2 linked regions of the Lacibacter sp. H407 genome follow. The protein of the gene in region 1 interacts with the protein of each later gene in a pairwise test. Links are inferred from orthologs where the notes say so. Each region holds a gene or a part of one and is shown on either strand. Other genes may lie near its edges.

Region 1 (8,404 bases):
ACGGAATGCCGAACTGTTCTTTGATAACAATGATGTGTTACATGTAGATGTTACGGAGCGTGAGCCCGTGGCAAGAGTGTTTCGTGTAGATGGTGAATCGTTTTATATCGATGAGTTGGGCGATGAATTACCGATCACCAACGATCAGGTGGCACGTGTGCCCGTGTTTACATCATTTCCAAATGAAACAACGGCTGCACGTACAAAGGATAGTGTGTTGAAACAGCAGGTAAGAGAAATGGGACAGTTCATTTTAAAAGATGAATTCTGGATGGCGCAGATCGATCAGGTGAATATCAACAACTATGAATTTGAATTGATGCCGAAGTTGGGTAACCATATTATTCAGTTTGGAAATGCGGAAAAGATCGCACCAAAATTTGACCGCCTGTTATTGTTCTATAAAAAGATCATGCACAAAACAGGATGGAATTATTACAGCACACTGGATGTACGTTACGATAAACAATTGGTGGCATTACGCAGAGACAGTGTAAGCTTATTCAAAAGTTTTGTAGTAGAACAAAATAACTATAAGATCAATACAACAATAGACAGCAGTTATATACCGAACGATTCATTGATCGGTAATACAAACGAATCCAATAACAGTTTGCTTACCTCTGGGCCCTATAAGAGAGAACCAACATCCGCAGAGCCCGTTTTAAAGTCCGCTACTGTGAAACCAGAACCAACGGAAAGTCGCAATGCGATGAAAAACCAATTCCCTACCCCTAAAGGAAAAGCACCAACACCAACATCCATTGAACAAAAACCTAAGCCCGTGAATGAAGAAGAAGCAGTGTTAAATGAGGCGAAGAGCCAACCTGTGAAAAAACAACCGAAAGCAGTGATGAAGAAGAAAGATTAAACGGCCTCCCCCAAACCCCTCCGGCAGAGGGGCTTTGCAAGGCACAAAGGCCAACTTGTCTAAGAGAGTAATGAATGGATAAGAAGTTGAAGTAAAAAGAAAAGATGAAGTGAGTGACACAACGAAGAACAGCTAAGCACAACAGTTGATAACCATAAAAACAAAAAAGCACACAACTAAAAACAACATACAACTATGACATCGGAATTACCAACAAACGGAGCCACATCGACCGCACAGGCTGTGAACAACAATCCCATTATTGTGGGGTTGGATATTGGTACCACAAAGATTGCAGCAATTGCCGGACGAAAAAACGAATTTGGCAAACTGGAAATTCTCGGCTTTGGCCGGGCAAACTCCAGTGGTGTGCAGCATGGAATGGTATTGAATATTGATCAAACCATTAAAGCCATTGAACAGGCATTGCAGAATTGTTATGCCAGCAATCCCAACTTAGAGATCAACGAAGTGTATGTGGGTATTGCAGGTCATCACATTAAATCGTTGCAAACACGTGGCGATATTGTTCGCCAGAACAACGAAGAGGAAATTGCACAACGTGAAATTGATCAACTCATCGGCGATCAATACAAAACCTATATTCCTGCAGGCGATCAGATCATTGATGTGATACCGCAGGAGTTTACGGTGGATAATTTTCAGAATATTCCCAACCCGATCGGCTATAGTGGCGTGAAAGTTGGTGCTAACTTTCATATCATCACCGGCGATAAAAATGCGATCCGCAATATTAACCGCAGTGTTGAAAAAAGTAATTTGAAAGTGAAGGACCTGGTACTGCAACCACTGGCTTCAGCAGCAGCAGTTATGTGTGAGCATGATCTGGAAGCGGGTGTTGCCATTGTGGATATTGGTGGTGGCACAACTGATCTTGCTGTTTTTTATGAAGGCATTTTAAAACATACAGCCGTAATTCCTTTTGGTGGTGAGAACATTACCAATGATATTAAAATGGGATTGGGCGTGTTACGTACACAGGCTGAACAAATGAAAGTACAGTTTGGAAGTGCGTTGGCCGATGAAGCAAAATCAAATGCATTTATTACCATTCCGGGTATTCGTGGAATGGCACCCAAAGAGATCAGTGTAAAAAATCTGTCGCACATTATCCAGGCACGCATGAGCGAGATCATGGATTTTGTAACCTATCATTTAAAGCAGGTTGGTTTAGATAACCGCATGCTCAATGGTGGTATCGTATTAACAGGTGGTGGATCACAATTGAAACATCTTATTCAGTTAACTGAATATGTTACAGGATTAAATGCACGTATTGGTTTTCCGAACGAGCATCTATCATCCGGGCATATTGATGAATTGGCGAAGCCAATGTATTCAACCTGTATTGGTTTGATCTTAAAAGGATACAACGTATTTGAGAACACACAAAACAAACTGAAAGGCATCGAAATAAAAGAAGAGCCTGTAGCAGAAGTGGTAAATGAATACGACGACCAGACAGAAACACATGTGGTACGTGTGAAAAAACGCAAGAGCCTGAAAGGATTTATGGACAGTATAAAAGATGGTTTGATCGATCTGTTTAACGAAGAAGAAGACAGGAAACTTTAAAAGAAAGTCTGTAGCCGATAGTTTTTAGTAGATAGTATAGGGACTACTAATGATTTAAGACTACAGGCTATCGGCTAATAAAAAACTTACTAACCCAGCAAACCCGGAAAGTTATGATACATTTTGATCTGCCAAAGGAAAAGTCATCCATCATTAAAGTAATTGGTGTAGGTGGCGGTGGTAGCAATGCAGTAAATCACATGCATGCTCAGATTATTGAAGGCGTAAATTTTATTATTTGTAATACAGATGCACAAGCCATTGCACAAAGCATGGTGCCGAATAAAGTGCAGTTAGGTCCGCATTTAACGCAGGGCCTTGGTGCAGGCGCCAATCCTGAAATTGGAAGGCAGGCAACCGAAGAAAGTTTAGAGGAATTAAAAACCATGTTGGAAGTAAATACCAAAATGGCGTTTATTACAGCAGGTATGGGTGGTGGAACAGGCACAGGTGGTGCTCCCATCATTGCAAAAATTTGTAAAGATCTTGGCATCCTCACCGTTGGCATTGTTACCACACCGTTTGGATACGAAGGAAAGAAACGTATTCAACAGGCAGAAGATGGTATCAACCGTTTGAAAGACTATGTTGATACATTGCTCGTGATCAGCAATGATAAATTGCGTCATCAGTTTGGTAATTTGAAAATGAAAGAAGCATTTTCAAAAGCAGATAATGTATTGGCTACTGCTGCCAAATGTATTACCGATGTGATCAACAGCACCGGCCAGATCAATGTGGATTTTGCCGATGTATGTACTGTAATGAAAAACGGAGGTGTAGCTATTCTTGGTAATGCAAGTGCAAACGGTGACAACCGTGCACAGCGTGCCATTGAAGAAGCATTGAATTCACCATTGTTGAATGATAACGATATTAAAGGTGCAAAATGGATCCTAATTAATATCAACAGTGCAGAAGGTGATCATGAATTTACAATGGATGAAGTAGAGATCATTCAAAACCATTTGTTATCACAAGCTGGTGAAAACACAGATGTGATCCTTGGTTTAGGTTATGATAGTACGTTAGGCGATAAGATCGGTATTACATTGATCGCAACAGGTTTTGAAGCAAAAGATCCGTTTGATAAAAAGCCTGCTGTTGTTGAAGAGGTAAAACCAAAGGTTGAAAAAATTGTGATGACACTTGGTGAACCGGAGAAGAAAGAATATTCACAACCGGCATTGTTTGCAGAAGAGATCAAAGATCCGATTGCGCCGAGTATTGTGGAAGAAGTAAAGAAGGTAGAGGTACCTGTAATGCAAACGCCTGCTGCACCAAAAGTTGAAACAGCACGTATTGAATTTACATTGGAACCAACAGCACCAGCACCAATGCCGGTTGCAGAAGAGAAACAAGTAGTGCATGAGCCAACACCGGTACCCGTTCAACAGAAAAGTATTGACACATATACAAACGAACCTGTTTCCCGGCCTGTAAGCGGGGGCTATTTAGCCAAGCCCGCCATTATTTACACCGAGGAAAGAGAAGAATCCATTCCGGAAAAAATAGCCGAAGAAAAACCGGTTGCGATTCCTGCTCAGTTGCAAATTGTGAAAGACGATGAAGAATCGTTTGACATGCAGCTGGTGGAAAAAACAGATCAACCAACGGCGGAGAAAGAGCTTCGGGCCGATCAAAATGTTCATCTTGCTTCTTCGGAAGAGCCTCCGGTAACGGATGAGGCAGAAGAGCAACGGAAGAAGGCAGCCGATCGTTTACAGAAGTTGAGAAACCTCTCGTTCAACATCAATGCACCGGATCCGAATAATGAGTTTGAAACTGTGCCGGCTTATCTCCGCCGTAATTTAGAATTGTACAACACGATTTCACCGGCTGAAAATTTTTACAGCAATTACACGGTGCAAAGTGATGAAAATAACCAGGCACAGATCAATACCATCAACACATTCTTAGATGGTAAAAAACCCGATTAATGAATTGCTCTGTGTTTCAACACAGAGACATCTTTGTTTTATAGTTGTAAGTTGAATTTTAGAATCGTAAGTTTTATTAGTTGTGTAAAAGCCCCGCCTTAAAAAGCGGGGCTTTGTTTTGCTTAAACCTTAAACATAAGAAAACTAGAATCAATTTTTTTTACTGTTGTTGAAAGATGAAAGGTAGCACTAAGTATAAGCTGATTTCATGACAATGGTAATCTTGCTCACTGATTCATATCAAGTACAGTTTCCAATCGTATAATTATCAAGTGGAATAAAATTCTTGTTTTTTATTCTTCTTTTTTAGCATTCATATTGCGTGTATAAAAGATCAATTGAATCTGCTGTAGTGAGTAGTAGAACATGCATTTTTCTTCATACAGGTTTTTCCCTTTTTAAAAAATTGCGCAAACGGTTGAAACCCCTGCGCAACCGTTTGCGCATGCGTTTTGGAAAATTGCCGCTGTTAAATCATTAATAATTCCTTCTAACTTGGTCTTGCTTTAAACGGGATAATGTATAGCGATTGATTTTACAAATGATATGTTTTTAAGAAACAAAAAATGTAAGATCTGATAACGGAAGAGTTGTTGTCGTTTGAAGTAAAGCTTAAACTAACTATTATAATTATGAGTACACGATTGTCATTAGCCACGGCTAAACAACGGCTTATTTTTTTTGCTTTCGTACTTTTTTCTGCTATTAACGGAAACGCACAAACTGATACGTCTGCACAGGCAACAGACGATTCCATTTTAGTGATTGCAACAAACGGGGTTAAGATACAGCAAATGTCTGCCGGTGTAAAAGGGATCAACCAGGTGCCTTTAAAATATGCAACTACTCAACCATACATTTCTTTACAACAAATCGTAAAAGGTAATTTGGCTGCTGTTTATGTACAGGAGCCAAGTGGCGAACCGGGTACAGAACAGAATATATTTGTTCGTGGTATTTCTTCGCCTCTTTTAAGCAAGCGTGAATTGTTTGATCAGCAGGCGGCTGTTTATCTGAACGGTATTCCACTTGTACAGGATAATCCGTTTGCATACGAAATTCAGAAATACGATTTCAACCGTATTGGACCTGCCACCAACTTACTTGCTGCCATTAACTTAGATAACATTGAATCGATCGAAGTAATTAAAGATCCGGTGATGCTTGCAAAACTTGGTCCCATTGCAACAAATGGTGCTATCTGGATCACAACAAAAAATGCACATTCGGGTTACAGAGAAATATCGATCAATAGTTATTATGGTTTTGCACAAAGCCCTTCGATTACTCCTGTAAATGCTGCATACGAAAATAATTTCCGCAAGCCGTTTTACGACAGGTTCGGAACTGTTGCCGACAGGTTGAACTATCCACCATATTTAAGAGATTCGACCAATGCAGATTATTATGGCCCGGCAAACTGGAGCGATAATTATTATAAGAATACACCGTTGTATAATGTTGACCTGAGTTTAACTGGTGGATCTGAACGTGCCAACTTCCGCTTTTTTGGTGGTGCTACTAAAAATGCATCAAGTGCAGATGAAACAGCGATCAACCGTTATACAGGATCCTTCTTTATTAATGCTGCTCCTATTAAATGGTTGATGGTATCAAGTATGATCAACTATACCCGGTTAGAACGTACACGCAACCTTAATATACGTGACAGGCTTGCTGAGCAGCGTTACATTCCTGATCTTACCAATCCGCTTACGCCAAATAAAAGTCTTTACGGTTCTTATCTCAATGAGTTTAATAAAGCCATTGATGATAACACATCAAACGTAATACAAGGTTACTTTGCTTTATCGGCCGATCTTAACAAGTTTGCTTACAACGGTCGTATTGCATTCGATTACAACGAAGGTATCCGTGATGCATTCTGGCCAACCACGTTATTAGAGAAGAATAATTTTGTATCGAATTATTTCGGGTACAACCAACGGGTGGTAATCAGCAATACACTGTCTTATAAAGTAAACGTAAATGAAAGACAGAAATTAGTACTGGAAGCCGGGCAGAATTTTATGGCCGATACTTACAAGTATGATTATGCATATGCATACAATGGCCCTAACGATTTCGTGAAGATCAATGTAGTGAATGGAGATCCCAATGCAGCTGATTATTTATTGCCAACCGCTTTCAGAGTGAATTACTTTCCAAGTAAAATGCGTTCGGCATTAGCATCTTTTTCGGGCAACGCTACCTACTCATTTAACGATGTTTTGAAACTGAGTGCGGTTGTAAGCAGAGATGGTTCATCGAACATGCAACCAGATAATCGCTGGACAACTAATTTCTCCGGCGGTGCAGAATGGGATATCAAAAAACAATTTGAAACAAAATTAAAACGTATCAATGCATTTACAGCAACTGCATCATGGGCACGTTTAGGCAGACTGTTGAGTGATGACAGGTTTAATGCAGGTGCACAATATCGTGTAGATATGGGCTGGGGAAGTGAACCAACATTGGGATCGTATGTTGGCATGCCAGGCATTTCAAGACCTTATACAAGCGGATGGATCGGTTATGGTATTCCATGGGCGTACAGTGATCAGTTGAATATCGGTGTTCGTTTAGCCACATTGAACAACCGCTTAAAATTTGCACTCGATATTTATAACAGGGATGATAAGCAAATGCTTTTACCTGTTCCGGTTCCTGTTGAATGGGGTTATACAAGTGCATATAAAAATGGTATGCATGTTCGCAACAATGGAGTGGAACTTACGGTGGTTGCTGATCTGTTGCCTGCTGAATCAAATGCAGTAAGTTGGAATTTTGCACTCAACATATCTCAAAATAATAATAAACTGATTGCTTTACCTGATGGATTGCAGGAGGTGATCATTGGAAATAACAAACTGTCTGTTGGCCGTCGTATTGATGCGTTTTGGGTACTCTTAAATAACAACAACGGAACAGCCTATCCTCCAACAGGACCGGTGCTAAGTTACAGAGGCGTTCCGTTCAAAGCAGGAGATCCACGATGGGTTGATGTTACAAGTGATGGTGTAATTAATGATGATGATAAAGTTTTAAGAGGAAATTATATTCCAAAAGTAAGTGGCGGATTCAATAACTCGATCGGGTTCAAATCATTTACACTTGATGCGCAGTTTTATTTTGCACTCGGCCGCAAAGTAATGAACCAGTATGCATCATCTCGTCTCAATTTTATAAACGTCGAGGCAAGCAACAATATTAACTCAGTAAAGGAAATTACATTCTGGGAAAAGAAAATGGATCTGTCATCTTACCCCATGTATAATCCATGGAGTGCGGTTGTTCCTTACCGTCTTGAACAGGATCTTTTTCTTGATGATGCATCATTTTTAAAACTCCGTTCGCTTTCTCTCAGCTACAGTTTAAAACCGAAAAAAGATAAGGGTATCACCAGTTGTGTATTTTATGTAACAGGTACAAACCTCTTTACACTTACACCATTTAAAGGTGATGATCCCGAACTCGTGAACTACAACGGCATTTATACTGGTTATGGCTTGCCGTTTTCACGCACATTCATTACAGGTGTAAGACTTGGTTTATAATCTCAAACAGAAATCATTCAAAATAATCAGGAAACATGAAGATTATGTCAGTAACAACAAACAAGCTGATAAGCATTGGAAAGAAACTGGTGCTTGCAACAGCGTTGGTGCTTTTCATGGGAGCTTGTAACAAGCAATTGGATATTCAATCATCACGCCAGGCAGATGAGTTGGGCCATTGGGATTCGTACGAAGATGCACGAAGCGGACTCATTGGATTATATGGATTGCTGCGTGCAGCAGTTGCGGATAACAATGCACATTGGATGTGGGGCGAATTAAGGAACGGCGATTTTCAGTCAGTTTCACGTCCCGATCTGAAAGCAGTGATTGAAGGAAACCTCAATGCATCGTTTCCAACAATTGAAGCGGTTACAAACTGGCGTCGTTTTTATGCAGTGATCAATGCAAGTAATCTGTTTATTGAACGTGTGGCA
Region 2 (8,247 bases), 440 kb from region 1 along the record:
TCATTGCATTATGGAATACAAGTTTGTACTTTTATAACACAATCAATGATAATGAAAAAGATAATCGTAGCCCTTTCCCTTGTTGTATCTGCTACGGCTGTATGGGCACAGCCTGCACGTATACCTGTGAACGACCTGAATACAGGCAACAACAAACCCAATACCAACACACCCACCAATTCCAATTCAAACACCCCCACAACCAGCAGTGAGTTGAAGAAGTACAGCGATCCGCAAGGACGTTATACCATTGGCTATCCCGGCGACTGGACTTTTAATGATAAATCGGATAACGCTATTTTTCAGTTAACATCACCTGCAGAAAACAGTGATGATAAATTCAGACAAAATCTGAATCTTCAAATTGAAGAATTAAAAGCAAATACTACCATTGAACAGTATGTGCAAACAAATATGGATGCCGTAAAAGAACTGGTGAAGGGGTATAAAGAAGTATCGTCCATGTATTTCAACCGCAATGGCGCAAGAGCATACCAGATCATTTACAAAGGAAGATATGGAAGCATGACCGATGATATCCAGATCAAACAACTCTTTACCATTTCAAGCAGCGGTAAAGGATATGTACTTACCTATGTAAGCAAAGAAGGAGAGCGTGATGCATTTGAAACCACAGCGAACAAGATCTTTAATTCATTTAAGTTCTGATAAAAATATTGAAGTAAAAACGAGGGCGGTCGCTTAGCGACCGCCCTCGTTTTATATACATTAAATAACTGATCAATGTTGATCGCTATGCATCATCGTCTGCAGTTTCTTGGTTAGCAAGAAAAGGATGAGTGATGCAACGCCTGCCATCGCAACGAACAACATAAAGAAATCGTAGTTGTTATTCATTTCATAACCCATGAACGATTTTGTTTTTCCATCTGGATACAAAGCACTCAAAACACCCGCCAGTTTATTGGCAAATGCATTGCCTAAAAACCATACGGCCATAAGAAGTGAAGCATATTTAAACGGTGCAAGTTTGTTTGCAAGCGACAATCCTATTGGCGACAAACAGAGTTCGCCCCATGTGTGTAACGCATACATACCCGTAAGCCAGATCATACTTACTTTAATACCTGTGCCAACATTTTTTACACCAAATGCAATCCACAAATAACCAACTGCAAGTAAAAACAAACCGATCGCCATTTTGGTAGGGGCAGAGGGTTCATGTTTACCAAGCTTTATCCAAAGCCATGCAAATAAAGGTGCAAAGGCCACTACAAAAATTGAATTGAGCGATTGAAACCAGCTGGCAGGCACTGTATAAAATCCAAGATCACGTTGTGTTTGTTCTTCAGCAAAAAATGTAAGCGATGCTCCGGCCTGCTCAAAAGCGCTCCAGAAAAAGATCACAAAAAATACAACTGTAAACAGTACGATCACCCGGTTCTTTTCAAACTTATTGAGTGTTTTATCAGCCATTACCATCACAAAAATAAAAATAGCGGCACCTCCCAACAGATAGGTTAAGTAACTCACCACTTTTGCATCGATGTAAAGCATGCCAATTGCAAGAGCAGAAAAAACGGCCAGTCCTAAAATGATCGCTATTGGTTTTATCCAAATTGCGGGTGTGTTTTTTGGAGTTAGTCCAAGTACTTGATTATCGGGGCCAAGCACATATTTTTTGTGAAAAGCTAACTGTACAGCCACGCTGATCAACATGCCGATACCACCAGCCAAAAATGCCCATTTGAAATCTGTGGGGTCGCCGGTATCACCTACCAGCCCGCATATAAAAGGACCTAAAGCACCGCCCACATTAATACCCATATAGAAAATAGTGTATGCAGGGTCAATTCTTCGGTCGTTCTTTGGGTATAGCTGCCCCACGAGCGAAGAAATGTTGGGTTTAAAAAATCCATTCCCAGCGATCATTAATCCAAGACCGGAAAAGAACAACAAAGAAGATAACTCGGGTGATGATTGGTAGGTTGATCCGCAGAAGAATAATAAAAATTCGCCCAAGGCCATTACAATACCGCCGGCAATAATGGAACGTTGATTGCCCCAGTAGCGATCAGCAATATAGCCACCAATCAACGGTGTGAGATATACAAGGCTGGTATAGCTGCCATATAAATTGGAAGCAAATACTTTGTCAAATAACAAGGCCTTGGTCATAAATAAAACCAGTACGGCACGCATACCGTAATAATTAAATCGTTCCCACATTTCAGTGCCGAATAAAACCCATAGCCCTTTCGGATGTCCTTTCTGTGCAGTTAATTCACTCATACAATTGGTTTATGTTTTTTTACGATGCGAAGTTTCGAAAGTAAGGAATTAATACTAACAATAATTCGTGTTAACTCTTCCCGTTTTTATGAATGGTTTAGGAAGTTGGAGATGTAAGAACTAATTTCGGGGCGAAGAAAAATCCGACATGAATATACTACTGCTTGGCTCTGGCGGCCGTGAACATGCTCTCTCGTGGAAATTAACACAAAGCCCGTTATGCGATCAGCTATACATCGCACCGGGTAATGCTGGTACATCTCAATGTGGCATCAACGTGCAATTACGTGTCGATGATGATTTTGCTGCAATGGAAGAATTCTGTCGCAGCAAAAATATTCACCTTGTAATTGTTGGGCCCGAAGATCCGCTGGTAAAAGGTGTGTACGATTATTTTGAAACCGCACATCAAACCAATCCATTTACTGATGGCTGGCTGGGAGTAATAGGCCCATCCAAATACGCCGCACAGTTAGAAGGAAGCAAGGCATTTGCAAAGGCATTCATGGAGCGTCACAATATTCCAACCGCTTCTTATCGTGAGTTTACCGATGTCAACTTCGATGAAGGAAGAGAATATCTCATGAATCATGCATTGCCGGTTGTGCTGAAAGCTGATGGATTGGCCGCAGGAAAAGGAGTGATCATTTGTAATAATCATCTGGAAGCCGTGGCTGAATTTGATATGATGATCCATCAACACAAATTTGGCGACGCCGGTAAACGTGTGGTGATCGAAGAGTTTTTGAATGGAATTGAAATGAGCGTGTTTGTGCTCACCGATGGCAAAAATTATTGCCTCTTACCCGAAGCAAAAGACTACAAACGCATTGGCGAAGGCGATACCGGTTTGAATACGGGAGGAATGGGTGCAGTAAGCCCGGTTCCGTTTGCCGATGATGTGTTTATGAAAAAAGTGATCGATCGTGTGGTAGAGCCAACCATCAATGGATTTCGTAGAGAGAACTTGGTGTATAAAGGCTTCGTATTCATTGGATTGATCAAGGTGAACAACGAACCGTATGTGATCGAATACAACTGTCGCATGGGCGATCCGGAAACAGAAGTGGTGATTCCGCGGCTTAAAAACGACCTGGTAGAATTGCTCACAGCTACGGCAAACGGAACCATTGATACTGTCAAAATAGAACAGGATCCACGCTTTGCCGTTACCATGATGGCAGTAAGCGGTGGCTATCCCGGCGATTATATTAAGGGATATGAAATTGAAGGGCTCGACCAAACAGTCGAAGGTTCCATGATCTTTCATGCCGGCACAGCTGCTGAAGGAGATACAATTGTAACCAGCGGCGGACGTGTGCTTGCTGTAACATCAATGGGAAACGAGGTAGCTGATTGTGTGGCACAATCAAAAAATATACTGTCGAGTATCCGCTTCAAAAAAATGTATTACCGCAGCGATATTGGGTATGAATTTTTGAATACTAACTGAAACGTATAAACGAAGTTGAGCGACTCTTCTTTTCCTGTTTACTGCCATCAATGAAAAGTCAGGTGGTAAAGTGTTGGATGATGTTTTGAAAAATTTGTTGAAAAAACACTTACGGGCACGGTTTTAGCGTTGTTATTCCAAATTTTTCACTCAAATTTGCAAGCATCGGAACAATCAATTTCCAGTAACCAATATGGGACTCTTCAACTTTTTTATTCAGGAAATAGCTATGGACCTGGGTACCGCCAATACCCTCATTATACACAACGATGAAATTGTTGTAAATGAACCGTCTATCGTAGCACTTGATCGCAATAATCCAAAGAACGTTTTAGCAGTGGGAAAAAAGGCATTGATGATGCACGAAAAAACCCACGAAAGTATACGCACAGTTCGTCCGTTGAAAGATGGTGTAATTGCCGATTTCAATGCAGCGGAACTGATGATCCGTGAACTCATCAAATTAGTATTGACCAAAAAACCATTGTTTGCCCCCAAGTGGCGGATGATGATCTGCATACCAAGCAGTATTACCGAGGTAGAAAAAAGAGCGGTACGTGACAGTGCCGAGCAGGCCGGTGCACAGGAAGTATATCTGTTGCATGAACCAATGGCAGCAGCTCTTGGTATTGGCATTGATGTAGAAGAACCGGTTGGTAATATGATCGTTGATATTGGTGGTGGTACTACCGGTATTACCGTTATTGCGTTGGCAGGTATCGTGTGCGATCAGAGTATCCGTATTGCCGGCGATGAATTTACAGCTGATATTATGGAAGCACTTCGCCGCTACCACAGTTTATTGATTGGTGAACGTACGGCCGAGCAGATCAAAATTCAGATCGGTGCTGCCATGAAGGAACTGGACAATCCACCCGATGATATTCCGGTAAACGGTCGTGATCTTGTAACGGGTATTCCCAAACAGATCATGGTGAGTTACCAGGAAATTGCAGAAGCACTCGATAAAAGTATTTTCAAAATAGAAGAAGCCATCCTCAAAGCTTTGGAAATGACGCCTCCCGAACTGGCGGCCGATATCTACCGCAGAGGTATCTATATTACAGGTGGTGGTGCCTTGTTACGTGGACTGGATAAGCGTTTGAATCAAAAGATCAAACTGCCGGTTCATATTGCAGATGATCCGCTAAAGAGTGTGGTAAGAGGTACAGGTATTGCATTGAAAAACTACAATCGCTACCCGTTTGTGATGCGCAACTGATGATAGCATCCACAAACGGTGGAACCAATAAAACCCACCTTTCGTGCGGAATCTTTTTGCTTTTATCAGACGATTCTCAGTCTTACTTTTTTTCCTGGTGCTCGAAGTCATCAGTCTGATGCTTTTGTTCCGCTACAACAAATTTCATCAGGCGGCTTATATGGATACAGCCGGTGAAATTACAGGCAGTATTGAAGCCCAGTACAGTAAAGTAAGCGGTTACTTTAGTTTGAAAAAGGAGAATGAAGCATTACGTCGCCGGTTAACCGAAGTACAAAATAAGCTGGCCGAAAATTTTCAAAGCCCCGATACTTCACAACGAATCATCACTGATTCTATTCCCATTGATACGCTTGGTAACAAACGCAAGTACCTGTATATGGATGCAGAGGTTGTAAATAACTCTGTTTCGCAGCCCAATAACTATTTCACTATTCATCGTGGAACTAAGCAAGGCGTACAGCCGGGCATGGTAGTTATTTCACCCAATGGTGTAGCGGGTGTTGTATTGGATGCTACTGATAATTTTGCCACTGTAATGAGTATGCTCAACAAGCAAAGCCGCATCAGTGCACGGTTAAAGAAAACAGGCGAAAGCGGACGTATTGAATGGGATGGCAAAAACCCCCGGCAGGTGCAGTTGAGGGATATTCCAAAAAGTGTAAAACCGGCAGTAGGCGATACTGTTATCACCAGTCAGTATTCTGATTTTCCTCCGGGTGTGATGATTGGCGTAATTATAAAAGTAATTCCGGAACAAAGCAGTAATAACTATTTGTTGCAGATACGTCCTTCCAACGATTTCAGTCGTTTGCAAAATGTATTTGTGATATCCAACCTGCAACGCAATGAACAACTGGAACTTGAAAACCGTTTGAAAAAGAAGAAATGAGTACGCTCTTACGAAATATTATCCGTTTGATTTTATTCATCCTGTTGCAGGTGTTTGTACTCAATCAGGTGCCGCCGTTGCATCAATACATCACTCCTTATATTTATTTCCTGTTTATTTTGTGGCTGCCGTTCAGTCTTAGCCGCAGTGGATTATTGATCGTATCTTTTATTACTGGTATTTGTCTTGACTTCTTTACAAAAACGCCGGGGCTTCATGCAGCCGCCTGTGTATTGATCGGTTACCTGCGTCCCTTTCTCATTAACTTATTAATGCCACAGCAAGGAGTTGAATTTAATTACCGTGAGCCTTCGGTAGCAAGTTTGGGGTTTACACAATACATCACTTATGTATCAGTGCTTACACTTTTTCATCATGGTTTGTTATTTACCATCCAGGCATTCCAGTTTGGAAATATTTTATATCTCATTTTAAAAACACTCGGGTCAACTGTAATAAGTTTGTTGCTTGTTACCATTATAGAAATTATCTTTATACGCAAGCAGAAATTTTTAACCAATACCTGATCTTCCATTATTGAAAAACCTAGTAACAGGCTATGGCCGAATTTAATCAGTCACGACAAACCACCTTCCGTATTATTATCGGTATTGTATTCGCCATTATTCTTGTACGATTAATGACGTTGCAGTTATTTACATCCAAGTATTCAAAATTGGCGAGTGATCAGGCCATCCTCCGCAAAATTGTTTATCCAAGCCGTGGTATTATTTTCGACCGGAAAGGCAAAGCCATTTTGGATAACGTAACCATGTATGATTTGATGGTTACACCTTCGCAACTGAAAGGCGTTGATACATCTGCATTATGCCGCATCTTAAATATTGATACAGCCGAATTCAAAAAGAGGGTTGTTACATCGATCATTAAAAATTCACGAAACCGTCCGGGAGTTTTTGAACCACTGCTTTCCCCTGAGCAATATGCAAAAGTGAATGAGAACCTGTTCAAGTTTCAACCTGCCTTCTTTTTGCAGGAACGACCTATCCGGAGTTATCCATACAAAGCTGCTGCACACCTGCTTGGTTATATTGGTGAAGTAGATTCATCCATGCTGAAACGATCTAACTATTTTTATCAGATGGGCGATTTTGCCGGTCGCAGCGGATTAGAAAGTTATTATGAAAAAATATTGATGGGACAGCGGGGTATACAATATGTACTGCGTGATAATTTCAACCGACCCATTGGTCCATACGAAAACGGCGAATTTGATTCAGCTGCAACAGCCGGTCGCCATCTTAATACCTATATCGACATTGAAGTACAGGAACTAGCTGAGCGATTAATGAATGGTAAAGTGGGCAGTGTAGTGGCGATAGAGCCAAGTACAGGTGGCATCATCGCCATGGCATCGGGCCCCAGTTATGATCCAAACGAATTAACAGGTGGTGAATCAAGAAAAAATTTCAGCCGTTTATTTTTAGATCCTTCCTCGCCATTACTGAATCGTGGAATGCAAGGTGTGTATCCTCCGGGTTCAACGTTCAAGCCATTGGGTGCATTGGTGGCGTTGGATGAGGGATTGATCACACCGGATTATGGATATGCCTGTTTTGGGCGTTATGGCCCATGCGGTCGGCCTGCCTGCACGCATTCAAATGCAGGGCATGCTGCAAACCTGAGTTTATCAATTGCCAACTCCTGCAACTCGTATTACGCACATATGTTTCGCATGGCCATTGATAACCCTGCGTATAAAGATGTAGAGAAAGGATTGTTGAAATGGAAAGAATATATGACCGGCTTCGGACTAGGTCATCGTCTTGGGGTTGATATGCCGGGTGAATATGCCGGGTTTATTCCGGACACTGCACGATACAATCGTGTTTTTCGAAAAGGTGGCTGGAGTTCCTGCACTATTGCATCGCTGGGTATTGGGCAAGGCGAAATTCAAGCTACCCCATTACAAATGGCCAACGCCATGTGCCTGATTGCTAACCGTGGCTGGTATTACACGCCACACTTTGTGAAAAATATTGACGGCGAAACGCCGGAAGATACGGTGTTGAATAAGTACCGTCAGAAAATTTCGCCTTTGCATATTCCCAATGATTACTACCAGGCAGTAATTGACGGAATGGAGATGGTGGTAACAAATGGTACGGCCCGTAATGCACACATCGACGGTTTTGCTGTGTGTGCAAAAACAGGAACTGTAGAAAATTATTTCAGAAATGTAAAGCAGCAGAACCACTCGTTCTTTGTGGCGTTTGCACCAAAAGATAATCCACGGATTGCTATTTGCGTGGTGGTGGAAAATGCAGGGTATGGTTCTACATGGGCTGCACCAATCGCTTCGTTGTTGATGGAAAAGTTTTTAACGGATTCCATTGCGGGCGATAAACGAAAAGCAGAAGTGGAACGCATCAGCAATGTAACCATCACACCAACACGTATTAAGTA

What was found.
Region 2: the proteins of ftsA (region 1) and WG989_RS02965 interact in binary tests that used the Escherichia coli proteins (3 or more experiments, as listed by UniProt). The link is inferred for Lacibacter sp. H407 from one-to-one orthologs.

Annotation. Positions count from the first base shown.
Region 1 is NZ_JBBKTU010000001.1:253,050-261,453, reverse strand. Bases 330-3,266 are described here. They hold ftsA (cell division protein FtsA), read left to right. Parts: upstream 330-1,066; coding sequence 1,067-2,467; downstream 2,468-3,266. Other genes in these bases: ftsZ (cell division protein FtsZ), read left to right, coding at 2,581-3,266; WG989_RS01070 (cell division protein FtsQ/DivIB), read left to right, coding at 330-871. Also shown: more of WG989_RS01070, read left to right, coding at 1-329; more of ftsZ, read left to right, coding at 3,267-4,407; WG989_RS01055 (TonB-dependent receptor plug domain-containing protein), read left to right, coding at 5,040-7,967; WG989_RS01050 (RagB/SusD family nutrient uptake outer membrane protein), read left to right, coding at 8,003-8,404. UniProt on the Escherichia coli protein: Essential cell division protein that assists in the assembly of the Z ring. May serve as the principal membrane anchor for the Z ring.
Region 2 is NZ_JBBKTU010000001.1:699,350-707,596, reverse strand. Bases 3,134-5,913 are described here. They hold WG989_RS02965 (rod shape-determining protein), read left to right. Parts: upstream 3,134-3,899; coding sequence 3,900-4,928; downstream 4,929-5,913. Other genes in these bases: WG989_RS02955 (rod shape-determining protein MreD), read left to right, coding at 5,817-5,913; mreC (rod shape-determining protein MreC), read left to right, coding at 4,972-5,820; purD (phosphoribosylamine--glycine ligase), read left to right, coding at 3,134-3,706. Outside these bases: WG989_RS02980 (PsbP-related protein), read left to right, coding at 52-669; WG989_RS02975 (peptide MFS transporter), read right to left, coding at 742-2,253; more of purD, read left to right, coding at 2,402-3,133; more of WG989_RS02955, read left to right, coding at 5,914-6,347; mrdA (penicillin-binding protein 2), read left to right, coding at 6,380-8,247. UniProt on the Escherichia coli protein: Forms membrane-associated dynamic filaments that are essential for cell shape determination. Acts by regulating cell wall synthesis and cell elongation, and thus cell shape.